3 regions of the Bradyrhizobium sp. IC3195 genome follow, and region 3 is predicted to be linked to each of the others. Evidence: predicted binding sites of a transcription regulator. Region 3 holds the regulator's gene; each other region holds the start of a gene.
The links. The regulator LexA, encoded in region 3, represses DNA repair genes until DNA is damaged. The targets are predictions, from matches to a motif close to TGTTCNNNNTGTGTTCNG.

Region 1: a site for LexA is predicted at 3,314-3,331, ahead of uvrA (excinuclease ABC subunit UvrA). Genes of this name have one in related genera too.
Region 2: a site for LexA is predicted at 2,316-2,333, ahead of rmuC (DNA recombination protein RmuC). Genes of this name have one in related genera too.

What each region holds. Positions count from the first base shown of each region.
Region 1 covers NZ_JADYVG010000024.1:50,708-55,962, forward strand. Annotated here, with positions in the region: gene I6F09_RS31525 (DinB family protein) at 1-154, opposite strand, end outside; gene uvrA (excinuclease ABC subunit UvrA) at 236-3,217, opposite strand; gene I6F09_RS31535 (outer membrane beta-barrel protein) at 3,492-4,247, opposite strand; gene I6F09_RS31540 (outer membrane protein) at 4,480-5,169, opposite strand.
Region 2 covers NZ_JADYVG010000023.1:107,035-112,289, reverse strand. Annotated here, with positions in the region: gene truA (tRNA pseudouridine(38-40) synthase TruA) at 1-468, opposite strand, end outside; gene fmt (methionyl-tRNA formyltransferase) at 607-1,530, opposite strand; gene def (peptide deformylase) at 1,667-2,194, opposite strand; gene rmuC (DNA recombination protein RmuC) at 2,364-3,563, shown strand; gene I6F09_RS31125 (MFS transporter) at 3,757-5,118, shown strand; gene I6F09_RS31120 (hypothetical protein) at 5,253-5,255, opposite strand, start outside.
Region 3 covers NZ_JADYVG010000009.1:55,038-60,292, forward strand. Annotated here, with positions in the region: gene glp (gephyrin-like molybdotransferase Glp) at 1-684, shown strand, start outside; gene lexA (transcriptional repressor LexA) at 861-1,562, shown strand; gene I6F09_RS18995 (hypothetical protein) at 1,948-2,382, shown strand; gene I6F09_RS19000 (GAF domain-containing protein) at 2,600-3,541, shown strand; gene I6F09_RS19005 (ComEC/Rec2 family competence protein) at 3,548-5,255, opposite strand, start outside.

The DNA of each region.
Region 1 (5,255 bases), on a different contig from region 3:
GGTTCAGCGTACGCTGCAGGCTTGGAAAGAAGCCGGTGCGGTGGGCTTCGAATTCAGACTGGGATAGCGCAGCGCAGGCGGCGAGCAGGCGATGGTTCGCCCAAGCGTTGTTGTGGGCGAAGGCGCGGTAGGTTTGGACGAGTCCAGCGGACATGTCGGTTCTTTCCCGATCGAATAGCGGCGGATTACGCTCCGCTAATCCGCCCTCAGCCCCGTGGCTTCGATGCAGCGCAATCTACTCCGCCGCCTCGCTCGCGGTTCGCCTCCGCTTCGGCTTCCGCGCCTTCTCCAGCACGGGAGCCAAAAATTTGCCCGTATAGCTTCGCGGCGCCTTCGCAATGTCTTCCGGAGGTCCCCACGCCACGATCTCGCCGCCGCCGTCGCCGCCTTCGGGGCCGAGATCGATGACCCAGTCGGCGGTCTTGATGACTTCGAGATTGTGCTCAATGACGACGACCGTGTTGCCCTGCGCGACCAGCTCGTGCAGGACCTCCAGGAGCTTCTTGACGTCGTGGAAGTGCAGGCCGGTGGTGGGCTCGTCCAGGATGTAGAGCGTGCGGCCGGTCGCGCGCTTTGACAATTCCTTTGCCAGCTTGACGCGCTGGGCTTCGCCGCCCGAGAGCGTCGTCGCTTGCTGGCCGACATGGATGTAGTCGAGGCCGACGCGGTGCAATGTCTGAAAAGTCTCGCGCACGCGCGGCACCGCCTTGAAGAACTCGGCAGCTTCCTCGACAGTCATGTCGAGCACGTCGGCGATGCTCTTGCCCTTGAACAGCACCTCCAGCGTCTCGCGGTTGTAGCGCTTGCCCTTGCAGACGTCGCAGGTGACGTAGACGTCGGGCAGGAAGTGCATCTCGATCTTGATGACGCCGTCGCCCTGGCAGGCCTCGCAGCGGCCGCCCTTGACGTTGAAGGAGAAGCGGCCGGGCTCGTAGCCACGTGCTTTCGCTTCCGGCAGGCCGGCGAACCATTCGCGGATCGGCGTGAACGCGCCGGTATAGGTCGCCGGATTCGAACGCGGCGTACGGCCGATCGGCGACTGGTCGATGTCGATGATCTTGTCGATGTGCTCGAGGCCCTCGATGCGGTCGTGCGGGGCGGCGCCCTCGCTGGCGTTGTTCAGCTTGCGGGCGATGGCGCGGTAGAGCGTATCGATCAGCAGCGTCGACTTGCCGCCGCCGGAGACGCCGGTGACGCAGGTAAACAGGCCGAGCGGAATTTCCGCCGTGACGTTCTTGAGGTTATTGCCTCGCGCATTCACCACCTTGATGGTGCGGCGGTGATTCGGCGGACGCCGCTCCGGCACCTCGACCTCGAGCTCGCCGGTGAGGTACTTGCCGGTCAGCGATTTCGGGTTGCGCATGATCTCGGCGGGCGTGCCTTCGGCGACGATGTTGCCGCCATGCATGCCGGCGCCGGGGCCGATGTCGAGCACATAGTCCGCAAGGCGGATGGCGTCCTCATCATGCTCGACCACGACCACGGTGTTGCCGAGGTCGCGCAGCCGCTTCAGCGTATCGAGCAGGCGGGCGTTGTCGCGCTGGTGCAGGCCGATCGAAGGCTCGTCCAGCACGTAGAGCACGCCTGTGAGCCCCGAGCCGATCTGCGAGGCGAGGCGGATGCGCTGGCTCTCGCCGCCGGACAGCGTGCCGGAGGAGCGGGACAGCGTCAGATAATTGAGGCCGACGTCGAGCAGGAAGGTGAGGCGCTCGCGGATCTCCTTCAGGATGCGGCCCGCGATCTCGTTCTGCTGCGCGTTCAGCGCCTCCGGCACGGTCTCGAACCATGCGCCGGCGCCCTTCACGGACAGCTCCGAGATTTCGCCGATATGCTTGCCGCCGACCTTGACGCAGAGCGCCTCGGGCTTGAGCCGAAAGCCCTTGCAGCCCTCGCAGGGGACGTCGTGGAAATATTTCGCCAGCTCCTCGCGGGCCCACTCGCTCTCGGTCTCGCGGTAGCGGCGGTTGATGTTGGTGATGACGCCTTCGAACGGCTTCTTGGTGTCGTAGGAGCGCACCCCGTCCTCGTAGGAGAACTTGATCTCGTCCTCGCCCGAGCCGTAGAGAATCGCGTTTTGCGTCTTCTTCGGCAGATCCTTCCACTTGGTGTCGAGCGTGAACTTGTAATGCTTGCCGAGCGCGGTCAGCGTCTGCACGTAATAGGGCGACGACGACTTGGCCCAGGGCGCGATCGCGCCCTTGCGCAGCGTCAGATCCTTCTCGGGGATGACGAGGTCTTCGTCGACATGCTGCTCGACGCCGAGGCCGCCGCAGGCGGGGCAGGCGCCGTAGGGATTGTTGAAGGAGAACAGGCGCGGCTCGATCTCGGGGATGGTGAAGCCGGAGACCGGGCAGGCGAACTTTTCCGAGAACAGGATGCGCTCGGGCCCGCTCTTGTCGTGGATTTTCGCGGTCTTCTTCTTTTCCTCCGCAGGCGCAGCCGCCGCGGGCGCATCGGCGAACTCGACGACGGCAAGGCCTTCGGCGAGCTTCAGCGCGGTCTCAAAGCTCTCGGCGAGGCGCTGGCCGATATCGGCACGCACCACGATGCGATCGACCACCACGTCGATGTCGTGCGGGAATTTCTTGTCGAGGCTAGGGGCTTCCGCCAGCTCATGGAAGGTACCGTCGATCTTGACGCGCTGAAAGCCCTTCTTGAGCCATTCGGCGAGCTCCTTCCTGTACTCGCCCTTGCGGCCTCGCACGACGGGGGCGAGCAGATAGAGGCGGGTGCCCTCGGGCAGCGCCAGCACGCGGTCGACCATCTGCGAGACGGTCTGGCTCTCGATCGGCAGGCCCGTGGCCGGCGAATAGGGCACGCCGACGCGGGCCCAGAGCAGGCGCATGTAGTCGTAGATCTCGGTGACGGTGCCGACGGTCGAGCGCGGGTTCTTCGACGTCGTCTTCTGCTCGATCGAGATCGCCGGCGACAGGCCGTCGATCTGGTCGACGTCGGGCTTCTGCATCATCTCCAGGAACTGGCGGGCATAGGCCGACAGCGATTCGACGTAGCGGCGCTGGCCCTCGGCATAGATGGTGTCGAAGGCGAGCGAGGATTTGCCGGAGCCGGATAGCCCGGTGAACACCACCAGCTTGTCGCGGGGAATCTCGACGTCGATATTCTTGAGGTTGTGCTCGCGCGCGCCGCGGATCGTAATTGCGCGCAGGCTGGAGCCCGCGTTCTGTTGTTGGCGCTTCGCCTTGATCACTTCATCCATCCGAGTTGCCCTCAAGGAAGCCCAAAGGTGCGCGATCGCGCCAACAAAAAAGGCGCGCTGCGCCCGGAACCGGGATCGGCGCCGATGGGTATGGCAGCGAACGTAGGAAGAACGGCGGCGGATTTCCAGTGGGACTTGCGAATCGTCAACGGATTGTTGGCGTGCTGGCGGGATCTGGCAGCAGGAACGCGCGGAACCGCTCCCGGAGCACCCAGCCAAAACAAAAAGGCCGGCGCGAGGCCGGCCTTTCGTGACGATGTGACGTCGATCGTGATCAGTACTTCGCGACCACCGGGCCACCGAAGGTGTAGTTGAGTCGAACGGTAGCCATGTCCACGTCCTGCTTGATGCTGTCGGTGCGAGTGGTCACGCCGAGGAAGGTGAAGGTCTCGTTGTGCCTGCCCATGAACAGGTGGTTGTATTCGACAGCGACCGACCAGTTCGGGGCGAAGCCGAATTCTATGCCGGTCCCGACGGTACCGCCCCAGCGCGTTTCGTTCGCGGTGTCGAGCGTAATGCCGCCAAAACTGCCAGTGTACTTGTTGTGAGTGACGGCAGCGCCGCCCTTCACGTACCAAAGCACGTTGTTCCAGGCATAACCGACCTGGCCAGTGAAGAGGCCAATGGCGTCGATCCTGGTCTCGTTCACCAGCGGCGCGAGCGCGGCAGGCGAGCTGATGTTCGAACCCTTCAGGTCAGCCCAGTCGCCCTGGGCTTCGAGACCGAATACCCAGTTGGCGGACTGCCAGCGATAACCGATCTGGCCGCCGACGAGTGCGCCGGTCGCATTGTGACAACCTTCGGCCACCGCCGGAGCGACCACGAAGGGGCCGACACTGGTGAGATCCCAACAGTTGCGGCTCCAGCCACCGCCGGCGTTGGCGCCGAGGTAGAAACCGCTCCAGTTGTACACCGCGATCGGTGCCACCGGAGCCTTGGTGTAGGGGCGGGCTGCCAAATCGGCCGCCGAGGCCGGTGCCAACGCGCTGAGTGCGAACAAGCTGGCCGAAGCCAGCAAAAGCTTCTTCATATCCATTCCCCACTTCCATTTCTCATTCCGGTCTTCCGGAGAGCGGAAGAGCAGCGGACCTTATGACTCAAGCAACGTCATTGCTTTTACACCATTGAAGCCAGAGGTTGTGTCACCCAGCGGCCACACCCCTTCGAAAAGCGCGAGCGAACGGGCGGCCGCAACAAACAAAAAGGCCGGCGCGAGGCCGGCCTTTCGTGACGATGTGACGTCGCGCTATCAGTACTTTAGATCAGTACTTGGCGACGACCGGGCCGCCGAAGTGATAGTTCACGCCGACCTGCACGGTGTGGAAGTTGAGCGTGCCGGTGGGCACGGCGCCCGAGAAGTAGGTCTCGCCGCCGAGGCTGCGATAGAGGTACTCGCCCTTGACCGACCAGTTCGGAGCGAAGAACGCCTCGACGCCAGCACCGACGGTCCATCCCGAGTGGAACTTGCTCTCGGAGATGGTCGCGCCCAGCGCGGTGAAGCTGAGCTTGTTGTCGATCCAAGCGTAACCACCGGTGCCGTAGAGCAGCACGTTGTTGACGGCCCAGCCGATGCGGCCACGCACGGTGCCCATCGCGTCGGTCTTCGAGCTTGCCGTCGCCGCAACCACGCCGACGCCAGGAACGAAAACGGCGCCAGTGGCTGAAGCGCTGACATCAGCCCACGCGCCGTCAGCCTCAATGCCGAACACGACGTTGCCGGTCTGCCAATTGTAGCCGGCAGTGCCGCCGACGAAGCCACCCTGCATCTTCGGGTCGCCCGAAGAGGCTTCCCATGCGCCGCCGCCGACGATACCGAGGTAGAAGCCGGTCCAGTTGTAGACCGAGGCAACAGGCGCAGGCGCCTTGGTGTAGGGGCGGGCTGCCAGATCAGCAGCCGAAGCGGGGGCCGCGAGAGCGAATACACAGGCCGAAGCCAACAAAACCTTCTTCATTTTCAACTTAATCCCAGTCCCAGTTTCTGTTGTTGCCTTCCGTGGCGGAAGGGCAGCGGACTCAAACGGCCCAACTGACGCCGTCT
Region 2 (5,255 bases), on a different contig from region 3:
GGTGGTGAAATCGTGCTTGCCGAGCAGGCGCTGCGCCGCCGCGTGCATTGCGTCGGCATCGAGCTTGCGCGGCACGCGCCAGGCGTGGCCGACATCGAGCGCGAGATTGGCGCGAGTGTTGACGATGCGATAGCGGTAGTGGCGCTTGACCGCCGAGAAGCGCGCCTCGAAATCGTCGGGCACGATCTCGGCCTCGAGCACCGCGATCGGATGCGGGCGCAGATGCGCGTTGAGCCCGTCGCGAAAACGGCCCGACGGAAACTGCTTGTCGACGTCGACATGGGCGACTTGGCCGCGTGCATGCACGCCGGCATCGGTGCGGCCGGCACCGTGCACGCGCAGATCCGAACCAGTCATCGCCTTCACCGCGGCTTGCAGCGCGCCCTGCACCGATGGCAGCGTGTCCTGCACCTGCCAGCCGAAGAACGGCGCGCCGTCATATTCGATGGTGAGCTTGTAGCGGGGCATCGTGTCCAGTTTCGTCGTCATTGCCCGCCTTGTGCGCTGTTGCGCACTGGGGCGGGCAACCCAGTACTCCGCGGCTTATCCGATTGACCGAGAAGCCTCGGCGTACTGGATACCCCGCCTTCGCGGGGTATGACAGTGTCAGGTGAATTTGGATCCCGCCTTTAACGGCACGCCGCGCAGGAAGTCCGCGGCCTGCATGCGGGCCTTGCCCTCGCGCTGCAGCTCGATGATGCGGATGGCGCCGTCGCCGCAGGCGACGGTAAGCTGATCGTCGAGCATTTCGCCAGGCGCGCCGGCGCCTTGCGCCAACTCGCAACGCAGGATTTTGACGCGGGCATCGTCAAGCTCGCTCCAGGCGCCGGGGAAGGGCGAGAGGCCATGGACGTGGCGCAGCACCGCGCGCGCGGGCCTGGTCCAGTCGATCCGCGCCTCGGCCTTCTCGATCTTGGCGGCGTAGGTGACGCCGTCCGCGCTCTGCGCCTTGAGCTGGAGCCCGCCGCGTTCGAGCGCGGCCATCGCGCGCACCATCAGGTCGGCGCCAAGGCGGGACAGACGATCGTGCAGGTCGAGCGCGGTCATGCCGTCGGTGATCGTGATGCGCTCGGCCATGGCGACGTCGCCGGTATCTAAGCCGACATCCATCTTCATCACCATCACGCCGCTCTCGGCATCGCCGGCCATGATGGCGCGGTTGATCGGCGCGGCGCCGCGCCAGCGCGGCAACAGCGAGGCATGCAGATTGTAGCAGCCGAGTTTTGGCGCATCGAGGATCGCCTGTGGCAGGATCATGCCATAGGCGACGACGACGGCCGCGTCCGCATCGAAGGCGCGGAACTCCGCCAGCGCCTGCTCGGTCTTCAGCGTCTTCGGCGTCAGCACGGGAATGCCCAGCTTTCGCGCGGCCTCCTCGACCGGGGTCGGCTGCAATTGCAGGCCGCGCCGGCCGCCCGGCTTCGGCGCGCGGGTGTAGGCGGCCGCGATCTCGTGGCCATGCGCGACCAGCTCGAGCAGCGTCGGCACGGAGAAATCGGGCGTGCCCATGAAGATGAGGCGGAGGGGCATGTGACGAGACAATCCTTGAAACGAGCAAGGTACTCGTCATGGCCGGGCTTGTCCCGGCCATCCACGTTCGTCCTGCTCGCGGCGGCAAAGAACGTGGATGCCCGGGACAAGCCCGGGCATGACGGCGGAGGAATTATCACTCCGCCGCGCGCTTGGCGGCTTTCTCGAACTTCTTCATGACGCGGTCGCGCTTGAGCTTCGACAGATAGTCGACGAACAGCACGCCGTTGAGATGGTCGATCTCGTGCTGGATGCAGGTGGCGTAGAGGCCTTCGGCATCCTCCTCGTGCACCTTACCGTCGAGATCGGTGAAGCGCACGCGCACCTTCGCGGGCCGCTCGACCTCCTCGTAATATTCCGGGATCGAGAGGCAGCCTTCCTCGTAGACCGACAGTTCCTCGGACGAGGCGATGATCTCGGGATTGATGAAGACGCGCGGCAGCGGCTTGGTCTCGCCGTTCTCGTCGCGTTTGGCGAGGTCCATCGTGATCAGACGCAAGGGCTGCGCGACCTGGATCGCCGCCAGCCCGATGCCGGGCGCGTCGTACATAGTCTCGAACATGTCGTCGGCAAGCTTGCGGATCTCCGCCGTGACCTTCTCGATCGGCTTGGAGACCAGGCGCAGCTGCTTGTCGGGCAGGATGATGATTTCTCTGAGGGCCATGGCCGCGATTTAAGCCGCGCGCCGGATGCGGTCAATGCGGCCCGGAACCCGTTAACCCCTCGCTAACCATAAAACTTCACCTTTCATTAACCATGAAAATTAGGGGCCGGTTAACCCAGAATGTTCCCTCTTCGTTCGCGAGAGCGCAGCGAATCGGCTACAAGGCGGCATGAACGAGATCATTGTCATGCTGGGCGACTGGCCGGTGCGCATCGTCGATGCGCTGATCGGCTTCGGTGCGCTCGTCCTCATCCTGCTGGTTGTGATTGCGGTCGTGATCGCGCGCTCGGGGCGGCGTGGCGCGGAACTCGCCATGGCGAACGCGATCCGGGCCGACGAGCTCGAGGAGCGGCTCGCCCAGGTGCTGCACGCCCAGAGCGAGGCCTCGGGGCGGGTCGACGCCATGACCCAGGCGCTGGCGGGACGCCAGGCCGAGATGGCGCGCGCGGTCAACGAGCGGCTTGATTCGGTGACGCATCGAGTCGGCCAGTCCATGGAACATTCGACCCGCAACACCATGGAGAGCCTGCGCGCGCTGCATGAACGGCTCGGCATCATCGACAACGCGCACAAGAACCTCACCGACCTCACCACGCAGGTGACCACTCTGCGCGACGTACTCGCCAACAAGCAGTCGCGCGGCGCCTTCGGCCAGGCGCGGATGGAGGCAATCGTCCAGGACGGTCTGCCCAAGGGCTCCTACGAGTTCCAGTTCACGCTCTCGACCGGAAAACGGCCGGACTGCGTCGTGTTCCTGCCCGACCAGCGCCCGCTGTGCATCGATGCGAAGTTTCCGCTGGAGGCGATGACGGCGCTGCACGACGCCCGCACCGACGAGGAGCGGCGCGTTGCCACGCAGCGGCTGCGCGGCGACGTGATGAAGCATGTCAGCGACATCGCGGAAAAATACCTCGTCACCGGCGAGACCCAGGAGATGGCGCTGATGTTCGTGCCGTCGGAATCGGTCTATGCCGAGATCCATGACGGCTTCGACGACGTGATCCAGAAGGCCTATCGCGCCCGCGTCGTGCTGGTGTCGCCGTCGCTGCTGATGCTCGCGATCCAGGTGATGCAGCAGATCATGAAAGACGCGCGCATGCGCGACGCCGCCGACCAGATCCGCACCGAGGTGATCAAGCTCGGCGACGATTTGGGGCGCCTGCGCGACCGCGTGCTCAAGCTGCAAAAGCATTTTGCCGACGTGAACGAGGACGTCCGCCAGGTGCTGATCTCCGCCGACAAGATCGAAAAGCGCGCAGGGCGAATCGAGGAGCTCGATTTCAGCAAGAGCGATGCGCCGGAGGCGCCGCGCCTGGTGGCGACGGGAGCGGCAGAGCTGTTTCCGCGCAAGCTCCAGGCGGGGGAGTGAGACTAGGGCACACTGTCGTGCCCCGCGAAGGCGGGGCATCCAGTATTCCGCAGCCCGTGTGGTTGAACCGAGACGCCGCGGAGTACTGGATCGTCCGCCTTCGCGGACGATGACACCGAGCGTGTTGGAAGCTCTCCCGTCTCACCAGCTACCGCGAGAGTCTTTTCTCCCAGAATCTGCTAACACGCCCCCCATGACCGCACCCGACGCGACCTCCCCCGCCGCGACTTCCACCGCCTCGCCCTCCTGGCGCGACAGCCTTGCTGTTTACCTGCAGCCGCGGGTGCTGATCGTGCTGTTTCTCGGCTTCTCCTCGGGGCTGCCGCTGGCACTGTCGGGATCGACGCTGCTGGTGTGGATGGCCGAAGCCGGGGTCGATCTTGGAACGATCGGGCTGTTTGCGCTGGTTGGAACGCCATACACGCTCAAGTTCCTGTGGGCGCCGCTGGTCGATGCGCTGCATGTGCCGTTCTTCACGCATGCCTTCGGACGTCGCCGTGGGTGGCTGGTGTTTGCGCAGCTGCTGCTGATCGGCGCGATCCTGCTGTTGGCGCTGACCGATCCGGCACGTTCGCCACTGCTTGTCGCGCTCGGCGCGCTGCTGGTCGCGACGATGTCCTCGACGCAGGACATCGTGGTCGATGCTTTCCGCGTCGAGAGCCTGCCCGAAAGCGAGCAGGCCGCCGGCATGGCCGCCTATGTCGCCGCCTATCGCATCGGCATGTTGGTATCGACTGCAGGCGCCCTGTTCATCGTCACCGGCTTCGAGGCGATCGTCCCGCGTGGGGCCGCCTGGATGTGGGGCTATGTGGTGATGGCGGCTCTGGTGCTGATCGGCACGGCGACTGCGCTCGCCGCCACCGAGCCCGCACAATCCGCGCGCGCCGAGGCCGCCACGCAGGACGAGGGCGCGCTCACGCGGGTGTTCCATGCGGCGCTGGGCGCGTTCTCGGAATTCCTGCGACGCAAGGAAGCATGGGTCGTGCTCGCCTTCGTCGTGCTGTTCAAGTTCACCGACGCGTTCTCCGGCAACATGACCGTGCCGTTCGTGATCGACATCGGCTTCACGCGGAACGATTATGCCGTGATCGTCAAGGGCGTCGGCATCATCGCGACCCTGGCCGGCGGCTTTGCCGGCGGCTTCGTGGCCCGACGCTATTCGCTCGCGACCAGCCTGTGGATCGGCGGCATCGTGCAGGCGATGTCCAATTTGTCGTTCTCGTGGCTGGCGCTGGTCGGCGTCAACGAATGGGCGCTGACCCTCGCGATCACCTCCGACAATTTCTGCAACGCCATCGGCACCGTGATCTTCGTCGCCTATCTCTCGGCGCTGTGCCAGAACCCGCTGCACACGGCGACCCAATATGCGCTGCTGACGGCGCTCGCCGCGGTGGGACGGACCTATTTGTCGTCGGGCGCAGGCTATCTGGCGAAGGCGACGGGCTGGCCGATGTTCTTCGCGATCTCCGTCCTCGTCGCCATCCCGAGCCTGATGCTGCTGGCGTATTTGCAGAAGCGCGGGCATTTCGAGGCGCTGGGGCCGGTGCGGGTGTAGGCACCCCTGTCATGCCCCGCGAAGGCGGGGCATCCAGTACTCCGAGACAGTCGTGATCGACCGAGAAGCTGCGGCGTACTGGATCGCCCGCCTTCGCGGGCGATGACACCGGAATCGGGGAGACGACTCCACCCCTA
Region 3 (5,255 bases):
GCCGTTCTCGCCACCGGCGACGAGCTCGTGATGCCGGGCACCACGCCTGGTCGCGGCCAGATCGTCTATTCCAACGGCTATGCCCTGCATGCGCTCGCCCGCAGCGAGGGCGCCGAGACCATCGACCTCGGAATTGCCGCCGATACACTGGAGGCGACGTCCGCCGGCATCCGCCGCGCGCGCGAGAGCGGCGCCGACATCCTGATCACGACCGGCGGTGCCTCGGTCGGCGACCACGACCTGGTCCAGCAGGCGCTCAAGGGCGAAGGCATCGCGATGGCGTTCTGGAAGATCGCGATCCGGCCGGGCAAGCCGATGATGCACGGTCGGATAGGCGCGATGCGCGTGATTGGCCTGCCCGGCAATCCCGTGTCGTCCTACGTGTGCGCCTTCCTGTTCATGGTCCCCTTGATTCGCGCCCTGTCGGGCCGTTCAGCGATTCATCATCGGCGCGAGCGCGCCGTGCTGGGCCGCGATCTCGCCGCCAACGACCAGCGCGAGGACTATCTGCGCGCGCGGCTGGAGGAGCGCGACGACGGCACGCGCGTCGCCCTTCCGGTCAGCCATCAGGACTCCTCCCTTCTTGCGAATCTCGCTGCGGCACAGGTACTTCTGGTGCGCGCACCGTTCGCGCCGAAGGCCGAGGCCGGCACGCCTTGCGAGGTGCTCCGGCTGCCCGTCTGAGCCGCCCAGCCACACGCATTCCGCGAGCTTGGCCGCGTTCACCATAAATTAAGCAGTTGCGGAACACATATCGAACATATAGTGTCCGTTCATGATTTGTTTCGAGGATGTAGCGGCTTAGTGCCGGCTTCATCGTGTCGGAATCGAACGACATCAACCGGGGGACTTTGGTCGAGATGTTGACGCGCAAACAATACGAGCTTCTGCGGTTCATCAGCGAACGTCTGAAGGAAAGCGGCGTGCCGCCGTCCTTCGACGAGATGAAGGATGCGCTCGACCTGCGCTCGAAGTCAGGCATCCATCGCCTGATCACTGCGCTCGAGGAGCGCGGCTTCATTCGCCGCCTGCCCAACCGTGCCCGTGCCATCGAGGTGATCAAGCTGCCCGAGCTCCAGGCCGCCGCCGGCAATCGCCGTGGCTTCACCCCGAGCGTGATCGAGGGCAATCTCGGCAAGGTGCGCGCGAGCTCCAGCCCGCCCGCGGACGAGGGCGAGCGCCCCGTCGCGGTGCCCGTGATGGGCCGCATCGCCGCCGGCACGCCGATCGAGGCGCTGCAGACCCGCAGCCATACCATCAGCGTGCCGCCGGACATGCTCGGCTCGGGCGAGCACTACGCGCTCGAAGTGCGCGGCGATTCGATGGTCGAGGCCGGCATCCTCGACGGCGACATGGCGCTGATCCAGCGCAACGAGACCGCAAATACCGGCGACATCGTGGTGGCATTGATCGACGACGAGGAGGCCACGCTCAAGCGCTTCCGCCGCCGCGGCGCCTCGATCGCGCTCGAGCCCGCCAATGCCGCCTACGAGGTCCGCATTCTTCCGCCGAACCGCGTGAAGATCCAGGGCAAGCTGATCGGGCTTTACCGGAAGTACTGATACGGGAAACATCAAGCGCCGCGCGCGTTTCGATCGGCATCGGCGATCCAGGATCGGAGCGGATACTTGTCCGCTCCGGCTGGACGGTTTCTCTGGTTCTGCGCCGGCTGTCCGGTCCATCTTCCCGCGCGACATTCCCCCGCGCAGGCGCGCAGCCATTTCTGCTTCGCCGGTAGAGTTGTGCCGGCAGTGCTGATAGCTCCGGCCGAATGCAAGGACGCGAGGTTTGTTCCTATCGAATCCGGGAAAGATAATGTGATCGCGCGCTGCGGACGCGAGCCGCAGATTTGCCCATAACCGAGCAGAGCGTTGTATGCTTCCACTCTGATAGAGGCCTGCGCCTCGAAAGAGACGCGGGTCGCTATCCCAGCATGAGGAGCACCCGATGTGTGACTACAGCCTGCATGCCGTCGCGACGCGCCCCGCCGAAGTCGGCGAGACGATCGTCACGACAACCTTCCGCGGCACCTCGACGCGCGGTTTCGCTTCCGAAGCCGATCCCTCCGTCGCGGTCTGTCTGCTGCCGGGGACGGAGCTCGCTTTCGCCGACAATGTCCGCTACGACAACCGCTGGATCTGGACGCGCACCGTGAACTCTCGCGTCGGCAAGTTCGGCAAGATCGACCCGCACATTCCCGATCGCCATCATGACGCGATCGAATTCCCCGACGGCAAATACGTGCTGGTGACGCAGCTCGTCGAAGGTCAGCGCGCGACCGTGCTGCAATTGCCGGTGACGCAGCCAGCCCCCGAGCGCGAGCACAAGCCGCAGATCGTCGCCGACACGCGGCCCACGATCACGCGCCTGCCGATCGGCTGACGCCCTTCGGCCGACAGGCCGAGCCCGGGATTGAAATTGCCGTCGCCGGCCGAGGCCGGCGAGCCCGGTAAGTTTGTGTTTCAGGACATTCGATCGGCGAGCCCACCGCCGCGCCTCGTCGTCGCACGAAGTTTGGGCCGTGCTGCCCGCATTTTGAACGTCCGCTCCGCAGCCAAATGACCGATGCTGTCGTGGTTTGAGGCGGCGGACACGCTCGATGAAGACCTTCATTCGCGTCGTTGAACTTTGGGTACCCGACCGGACGCGCATGCGGCTGGAATTCGGCGGCGGCCTCTACGACGATGGGCTGTCCGCGTTCAAAGCCGTCAGCGAAGAGCTGCACTTCGGATATGACGAGGGACTTCCAGGCAAGGCCTGGGCCTGTGGCCACCCCGTCATCCTCACGAAATTCGCCAACTCCTATTTCAAGCGGACCGATCAGGCCGCTGCGGCCGGCCTCACCTGCGGCGTGGCGGTGCCGGTGTTCGCGGGCGAATTCCTGCAAGCCGTGCTGGTGCTGTTCTGCGGCGACGACGAGGCGCATGTCGGCGCGATCGAACTCTGGCACAACGATCCTGATCTCTCGCATGAGATGGGGCTCGTCGATGGCTATTACGGCACCGCGGACATGTTCGAATTCAACTCCCGCCACACCAGATTTCCGCGCGGCTTCGGCCTGCCCGGACGCACCTGGAAGGCGGGCCTGCCGCTGATCATCAAGGACTTGCACGACGCCAAGAGTTTCCTGCGCTGGGAGGACGCCGCCAAGGTCGGGATCAATCTCGGCGTCGGCGTGCCCTACCGAACCGGTACCGACCAGACCTGGGTTCTGACATTCCTCTCCGCGCAGGCAACGCCGATTGCACGACGCTTCGAGATCTGGGTCCCGAACGAGGGCCGTTCGGCGCTGGTCTTTCGCGCCGGCGATTGCAGCGCGCAGACCGACCTCGCCGCACGCTATGCGGCGCAGTCCATCGCCAGGGGCGAAGGCAGCATCGGCGGCGCCTGGGCCGCCGGCATGCCCGCGCTCAACGACGATCTCACCTCTGACGGCTCGATCGCCGGCTCCGAAGCCTGCGCAGCCGGGCTGAGCCGAATGGTGGCCCTGCCGGTTATCGGCAACGGAAGGCTTGACGCCGTGCTGGCCTGGTATTTGTGATCCGCGTCAATCGTCGGCCTGCAAGTCGGCCTCCGATGGCGTTGCGTCCCGGTTGCGGGGCACGGCCGCCTTCGGCACGAGGCTGCCGTCGAAATCCCCCTCGCCGGCGCCGGCCGGCAGCCAGGGACGGCTTGCTCCCCTCGTCCTCACCGCCTGCACCGAAAAGCCCTCGCCGCGTCTCGTCAGAGCCAGTGCGCCCTGACTGGCAAGACGCGCCCGATCGACCACCATCGCCGCGCAATCGGGTGGCGCAGGCCGCGCCGTCACCACCAGCGCGGCGCGGCTGCAATCATCGGCCAGCGCGTCGATACGCGTCGCCAACGCGATCAGTCGTCCGTCCGCGAGCGGCGCCACGCAGCCGGACTCGTCACACGACACCCCGCTCGCCAACGAGGCGTTGCCGGCATCGCGCGGATCGGCATCGGCAGCCAACCACTCCTTCAGCAGGAAGCTGTCCTTGCTGGCGCGGATCACCTGCAAGCGCCCATCCCCGCCCCGGACCGCGACGCTCGCGCCATCCCCGGCAATCAGGATATCGGGCTGCCGCACCGACAGTCCCCAGAGGATCGCTGCCAGCAGCACCAGGGCGCCGGACCAGCGCAAGGGCGTGCGCAACAGGCCCATCACGATGAGCCCGAGGCTCGCTGCGATCAGCGGCGCGATCCCGAAGGCGGGAATGCGGCCGACGGCGCCCGGCAGGGCCGCCACCCAGCGCGCGACCAGGACCATCCACTCGATGCCGATCCCCATCAACCACCAGAACACGCCGTCGAGCCCGAAGGGCGCCGCGAGCAGCCCCAACAGCCCGGCCGGCATCACCAGCGCCGAGACCACCGGCATGGCGCCGAGATTGGCGAGCACGCCGTATGGGGTCACGCGATGGAAGTGGAAGGCGGCGTATGGCGTGGTCGCGAGCCCCGCGATCAGCGAGGCCAGGAACAGCATCGCGATTTCCCGGCCGCCCCACAACGCGATCCGCGCAGTCGCGGAATGATCGGGCGATGCGAGCAGGTTCGGCATGCCGATCTGCACCAGCGCCACCAGCCCGAGCGTTGCCGCAAACGACATCTGGAAGCTTGGATGCACCAACGCCTCCGGCGCGACCGCAAGCACGATCAGCGCGGCAACCGCCAGCGTGCGGAAGGTGATGGCGCGGCGGTCGACCATCACTGCGATCAGCACCACCGCCGTCATGAAGAACGATCTTTGCGTTGCAACCTCCGCGCCCGACAGCAACAGGTAGAACGCGGCCGCGACCAGCGCCGCGGCGGCCGACCATTTCTTGATGGCAGAGCCGGCCGCCAGCCCCGGGATCAAGGCCAGCAGCGCGCGCACCGCGAAGAAGACGACGCCGGCGACGACCGCCATGTGATAGCCGGAGATCGACAGCACATGGCCGAGTCCCGAGACGAACATGGCATCGTTCACAGGCGCGGTGATCGCATCGCGCCGCCCCGTGAGCAGCGCCGTCGCGATCGCGCGGTTATCGCCTTCGAGCGTTGCGCGGATGCGCGCATCGATCGCATCGCGCAGGCCCTGCATGAAGGCCGCGTAGCGCAGCCGCAGGCCGCCAGCATCCGGCGGCGTGGACGCCGTGATCGCGCCCATCACGAAGCCGGAGGCGCCGATGCCCTGGAAGAACATGTCGCGCGAGAAATCATAGCTGCCGGGGCGCACCGGCGAGATCGGCGGGAGCAGCCGCGCCTTCAGCTGC